Regions from separate parts of the Arthrobacter sp. SAFR-023 genome, predicted to be linked through region 1. Evidence: riboswitches for the same ligand, from Rfam matches in the RefSeq annotation. Region 1 holds a riboswitch; the other holds the start of a gene.

Region 1 (3,200 bases):
GCGCGAACCGCAGGAACACCAGGAGTGCGGGCGCCCAGTAACCGATCTGCTGGAACGTCGGCAGGCAGCCCATCAGGAAGGTGGAGACGCCCACCAGGATGATGCTCAGCTGCAGCAGCTGCTTGCGGCCGAACTTGTCCCCGAAGTGGCCGAAGACGATGCCGCCGATCGGGCGGGCAACGAATCCGACGGCGTACGTGAGGAAGGCGGCGATGATGCCGTCCAGCTCGGTGCCGGCGTTGGGGAAGAAGGTCTTGCCGAAGACCAGGGTGGCAGCCGAAGCGTAGAGGAAGAACTCATACCACTCCACGACGGTGCCGGCCATGGATGCCGTGACAACTTTCTTGAGGCCTGAGGCCTTGACGTCGGTTTCCTCTACACGCCTTGCGGCGGAGCTTTCCGTACTCATTGCAAACTCCTTCGGCGTCTTCCTCGACGCCACGGGGACCGGTCGATGGCGACGGGTGTGTGATGCACACCACGAACGCCGGATTCAACGAGTATGGTCTGCCGATGAAGCAAGCTCAACGCCAAATAGTGCAGGGCCCATCTGCATTTATGCACACAAGCTGCGTTGGCGTTGTCACGGCACGGCCGGCCCCGGCCGCGTGGAGCGGGCCTGAGGTCAGTTGAGGAGGTGCGCCCTGAGCTGGGCGTTCAGCTGGCCGATCTCCGTGAGGAAGCCGTCGTGGCCGATCGGGGAATCGATCATATGGACATCCACTGTTCCAGGCAGGGACTCGGCCAGTTCCTGCGACTGGGCGGGAAAGTACAGACGGTCCGACTCCACGGCGGCCACGAAGAAGTCGGCGGTGGTCCGGGCGAGGGTCTCCTTGAGCGTTCCCCGCCCGCGGGTGACGTCGTGGCTCATGAGCGCTTCCGTCAGGGCGATGTAGCTGTTGGCGTCGAAGCGCCGGACCAGTTTGTTGCCCTGGTGGTCGAGGTAGCTCTCCACCTGGTAACGGCCGCGGCCCGCCAGGGCATCGGCCTGCAGCGGCTGTTCAGCGGCCTGGGCGTTCCTGCCGAACCGGAAATCGAGTTCGTAGGCAGACCGGTATGTGATGTGGGCAATCCGCCGAGCGAGCGCCAGGCCATCCGCGGGTTCCGGTCCGCCGTAGTAGTCGCCGCCGTTGAAGTGGCGGTCCTGCCGAATGGCAAGCGTCTGTGCCTGCGCGAACGCGATCTGTTCGGCCGTGCTCCTGGCACCGACGGAGATGACACCGCAGCGCCGCACCCGTCCCGGGAAAGTTACTGCCCATTCGAGGGCGCGCGCCCCGCCCATGGAGCCGCCCACCACAGCATGCCAGCTGCTGATGCCGAGCCGGTCAGCCAGCCGCGCCTCGGCCGCCGTGGAATCCCTCAGCGTCACCAGCGGAAAGCGTGAACCCCAGGGCTTGCCGTCCGGAGCTGTCGACGACGGCCCGGTGGACCCGTAACAGCCACCGAGGATGTTAATGGAAATGACGAAGAACCTGTCGGTGTCCGCCGGCGCACCGGGCCCGGCGAGCTGTTCCCACCAGCCCTCTTCAGTTCCCGCGCCGCCCCGGGTCACGTGCGTGTCCCCGGTGAGGGCATGCTGAACGAGGATGGCGTTGGAGCCGTCCTCGTTGAGCGTTCCCCAGGTTTCGTAGGCCAGGGTCACGTCCGGCAGGAATCCCCCGGCCTCGAGTTCCAGGCTGCCGACGTTGACGTATTGGACAGTGCCGTTGGGGACGGTGCAGTTGGGAACAGTGCCATTGGGGACGGTGCCATTCGGAACAGTGCTGCTCCCAGCCGTGCCTTGCGGAGCCTTGCCGTTCGGTACTACGGCGGCGGGTACATCAGTGCTGACAGAAATCGTCATAGGTAAACCTCTTCTACGCGCTTGCCCGCCGGCAGCTGTCCGGCAGGCCAGGTCTTCACCCGGGGCACCCCACCGCGGAAGGAGGGTTGCCGGCCAGCAAGCCGGGGCTGTCGCTGGCACTCATGACCTGTTGCCCAGTTTACGAAACAGGCGGACATCTGCGCTAAGAATGTGACGGCTGTGTGACTCCCGGCCCCTCACGGGCCGGAAGCCACACCGGTAGCACGCGAAGTCAGGCGCCCTTTGCCGCGCGGAATCCGGCGTCGAGGTCGGCCAGGATGTCATCGATGTGCTCCAGGCCCACCGACAGCCGGACCAGGCCGGGGGCAACCCCCGCCACGGCCTGCTGCTCCGGCGTGAGCTGGCTGTGCGTGGTCGACGCCGGGTGGATGACGAGGGAGCGGACGTCACCAATGTTTGCCACATGGGAGTGCAGTTCCAGGGCATCCACGAAGCGCTTTCCGGCCTCGGCGCCGCCGGCCAGCGTAAAGGCCACCACCGCGCCGGTGCCCTTGGGCCCGTACTTCAGGCCGCGCTCGTACCAGGGGCTGGACGGCAGCCCGGCGTAGGCCACGGACTCCACGTCGTCCCGGGCTTCCAGCCAGCCGGCCACGGCTGCCGCGTTGGCCACGTGGCGCTCCACCCGAAGGCTCAGGGTTTCCAGGCTCTGCGCGATGAGGAAGGCATTGAACGGGGACACCGCGGAGCCCAGGTCGCGGAGCAGCTGGACGCGGGCCTTGAGGATGTAGGACAGGTTGGCTCCCAGGGCGCCGCCTGCGCCAAGGTCCCGGGCATAAACCAGCCCGTTGTAGGTGGGGTCCGGCGTATTGAAGCCGGGGAAACGCACCTGGTCCTTGCCGAAGTCGAAGTTGCCTGAATCCACGATGACGCCGGCAATGGCGGCACCGTGACCGCCGAGGTATTTGGTGGCCGAGTGCACCACGATGTCCGCACCCCACTCGAGCGGGCGGATGAGGTAGGGCGTGGACAGGGTGTTGTCCACGATCAGCGGCACGCCGGCCTCGTGCGCTGTCCGGGCAACGCCTTCGATGTCCAGCACGTCCTGCCGGGGGTTCGACACCACCTCGGCAAAGAAGAGCTTGGTGTTCGGCCGCACGGCGTCGCGCCACTGCTCCAGGTTGTCCGGGTCTGCCACGAAGGTGACGGAGACTCCGAACTTCTTCAGGGTGTGTGCCAGCAGGTTGTAGGTGCCGCCGTAGAGGCTGGGGCTGGCAACAATGTGGTCACCGGCCTCGGCGATGTTAAGGATGGCGTACGTTTCGGCGGCCTGGCCGGAGCTCAGGAGCAGTGCCGCAAGCCCTCCTTCCAGACTGGCGATGCGCTGTTCAACGGCATC
Region 2 (3,200 bases), on a different contig from region 1:
GAGCGCCAGCGCGGTGTCCGCCAAATCGGCGAGCCACCGGATGCGGCGGAGTTCCAGCACGCCGGCACCGATCGAATACGAGTTGGCGCTGACCAGTGCCAGGGCCTCGCCCGGCGCAAGGACCAGCGGGTCCAGCCCGGCAGCGGCGAGCGCCGCCGCGCCGTCCAGCAGGCCGCCGTCGGGAGCAAGCGCCTGCCCCTCGCCGATGGCGACGGCGGCAACCGCCGCCAGCTGGGTGAGGTCGGACGAGCCGACGGACCCGTCGCGCGGAACGGCCGGCACCACGCCCCTGTTGAGCAGTTCGGCATAAAAGCGGGCAGTTTCCGGGCGCACCCCCGAGCCACCCCGCGTGAATCCGATGAGCCTGGCCAGGATCAGGGCCCGGACATGATCCCGGTCCAGCAGCGCGCCGACGCCGCTGTGATGGTAGCGCACCACCTGCAGCTGGAAGTCGAGAATGGATGCCTGCTCCACGGCAGTGTCGCGGCCGGAGCCGAGCAGCGTGTTCAGGCCGTAGACCCGGTGACCGGAATCGATGGCCGCCTGCACCACCTCGCGGGACAGGCCCACGAGATCGAGGGCGTCGGCGCTGAGGACCACCTCCACTGCGGAATCGGCCGCCGCGGCAGCCACGTCGTCGGCACGGAGGTGGGCCGTTCCGATAAGGAATGTGCCGCGCCGGACGCCGGACACCAGTCCGCCACGTCCCCCGCGCCCATCCATAGAACCCGGCCCCGCCACTGCACCAGCCCTGGCCATGGCGTTAGAAGTCCAGCAGGTTCCGGCGGAAGCCGCCATCGCCATAGCTTGTCCGCAACAGACCCCGACGGCGAAGCACCGGCGCCAGCCTGTCCAGCACGCCGTGAACGGTGGCCGGGTCCACGAAGCCGGAGAAGAGGAACCCGTCGCCGCCGACTGCAGCCCCGGTTTCCTCGAGGTGGTCGGCGATTTCCTCGGCGGTGCCGATGATGCTGTCGCCGGCGCCGCCGCTCCGTGCCTGCAGGATCTGCCGCAGCGTGGAACCCGGGGGCGCGGCCTTGGAGAAGTGCTCCAGGGTGCCCTGGTTGCTGTTGGTGCTGAGCTCGGGGAGGGGCGCGTCGAGGTCGAACTGCTTGAAGTCGATAACGGACAGGTAGGAGATCGAGTTGAGCTGGCTGTCGATGTCCCGCTGCGTGAGCTCCCGGCGCGCCGCCCGCAGCTCCTCCGCTTCAGCCTTGGAGCCGGTCACGGTGGGTTTGAGGACGAACAGCACCTTGACGTCGTCAGGATTACGGCCGGCCGCGGCTGCCTCGGCGCGGATGGAGTCCCGGTACGCCTTCATGCCGTCGGCGCCGCGGGCCAGGGCGATCGCAACATCGGCGTTCGCACCGGCGAAGGCCTTGCCCCGCGGTGATGCCCCGGCCTGAACGAGCACCGGCTCCTCCGGCAGCGGGGCCGTGTTTAGCGGTCCCCGGACCTTGAAAAACTCCCCCTCGTGGTGGATCGGCCGGACCTTGGTGTGGTCCGCAAAGATTCCCGCCCGGGTGTCCTCCCGGATGGCGTCCGGTTCCCAGCTGCGCCAGAGCTTGCGCACGACGTCCACGAACTCCTCGGCCTTCTCGTAGCGGAGGTCATGCTCGATCTGCTGGTCCAGTCCGTAGTTCTGCGCGGCAAGGTCGCTACCGGAGGTCACCACGTTCCAGCCCAGCTGCCCGTTGGAGAAGTGCTGCAGCGTGGCCAGCAGCCGGGCGGCCGTGAACGGCGGGTAGAAGGAGGCGCTGATGGTGGGCACAATGCCGAGGTGTTCCGTGGCGGAGAGCAGATACGGCACCAGGGCCAGCGGATCGTGCTTCGGCGCGAAGGACGCCTGAGCCAGCGAGACCTCCGCACTCCCGCCGTAAGTGTCCGGAACGGTGAGGGAGTCCTCGATGATGAACAGGTCCAGCCCCGCCCGCTCAAACTCGCGGACTGCATGCTGGTAGGGGGCGGGCTTCCTCCAGTCGTAGCCGATTCCGTAGCCGGGCGTCCCCCAGCCCTGGACCCCGAAGCCATGGCCCACAAACCATCCAAAGTGCAGCATGGGAGTCACTGTATTCGGAGTCGAATCATTCACTGCGGCCTGGTTTCATCCGGCGTTACGGCGGTTCATCTCCCGTCATTATCCTCCCGTTGCGGTTTGATGCGTTACGGAAGATGACGGCGGCGGCGGTGCGCCCCGCCGTCGTCAGTGTTACGTTTTTGGGGAGTAATGAGTACCGGTATTAAGCCCTGACTGGCCGGTCGGCAACCCTCCTTCTCCGGCGGGGTGCCTCAGGTGAATACTCGGCATATCGACCACTTCGAGCTGCAAGCGTGAGAAAAGGAGATCCGTCGTGTCAGACGCCCCCGCCGTTGCAACACTGCCATCCCAGCAGGATAAACCCGAGGAGAAGCTGTCCTACCGCCTGATCACGGGGCCGGACGACCGAGCGTTCTGTGAGCGCATCTCGGCTGCCCTGGCTGAGGGCTACGTGCTGCACGGCAGCCCTGCCGCCACCTTCAACGGCACCGGCGTCATCGTGGCCCAGGCCCTCATCCTGCCAGCCGCCATCGCCAGTGCAGATGCCGCCGTCGCCACCGCCGTTGACCGGCTGGACTCTGACGAGGACCTCGCCGAAGAAGCCTACGAGGGCCACGCATGAGCTACGCCGGAGACCTCACCCCGCAGGACGCCTGGGCCAAGCTCGAAGAGGGCGCCATCCTGGTGGATGTGCGCACCGAGGGTGAATGGGCGCACATCGGCGTCCCGGAAACTGTATCCGCGAACAGCCAGCGCAACGATCCCCTGTTTATCCAATGGACTTTTCCCGGCGGCATTCCCAACTCCGACTTCGTCGAACAGCTGAAGCAGCAGGCGCCGGAGGACAAGAGCGTGGAGCTGCTTTTCCTGTGCCGCTCCGGCCAGCGCTCCATCGGCGCGGCAATCGCTGCCACCCAGGCGGGTTTCACCTCCTACAACGTGCTCGAAGGCTTCGAGGGCGAACCTGACCGCTACGGTGAGCGCACCGTGAACGGCTGGAAGAACCGCGGCCTGCCGACGAACCTGGGAAAGAACTAAATTGACCTTTAATCACGACGCCGCCGGCTGGAGCCCCGACACCCAGGCCGTGCGCGGCGGGCTTGACCGCACCAATTTCCAAGAGACCACCGAACCCGTTTTCCTCAACTCCGGGTTCGTCTAC

Evidence for each region. A riboswitch is a leader RNA that binds a small molecule or an ion and turns the genes downstream of it on or off. The one in region 1 is predicted to bind S-adenosylmethionine.
Region 2: another riboswitch for S-adenosylmethionine. It lies ahead of ACTHQX_RS15010 (DUF1737 domain-containing protein); the one in region 1 lies ahead of metX (homoserine O-acetyltransferase MetX).

The regions. Positions count from the first base shown of each region.
Region 1 is NZ_JBQCMF010000002.1:178,087-181,286, forward strand. Features, by position in the region: gene ACTHQX_RS03060 (MFS transporter) at 1-409, opposite strand, end outside; gene metX (homoserine O-acetyltransferase MetX) at 626-1,843, opposite strand; SAM riboswitch class IV at 1,856-1,971, opposite strand; gene ACTHQX_RS03070 (bifunctional o-acetylhomoserine/o-acetylserine sulfhydrylase) at 2,076-3,200, opposite strand, start outside.
Region 2 is NZ_JBQCMF010000013.1:115,133-118,332, forward strand. Features, by position in the region: gene ACTHQX_RS15000 (aromatic amino acid ammonia-lyase) at 1-723, opposite strand, end outside; gene ACTHQX_RS15005 (NtaA/DmoA family FMN-dependent monooxygenase) at 764-2,059, opposite strand; SAM riboswitch class IV at 2,224-2,338, shown strand; gene ACTHQX_RS15010 (DUF1737 domain-containing protein) at 2,352-2,660, shown strand; gene ACTHQX_RS15015 (rhodanese-like domain-containing protein) at 2,657-3,076, shown strand; gene ACTHQX_RS15020 (O-succinylhomoserine sulfhydrylase) at 3,078-3,200, shown strand, end outside.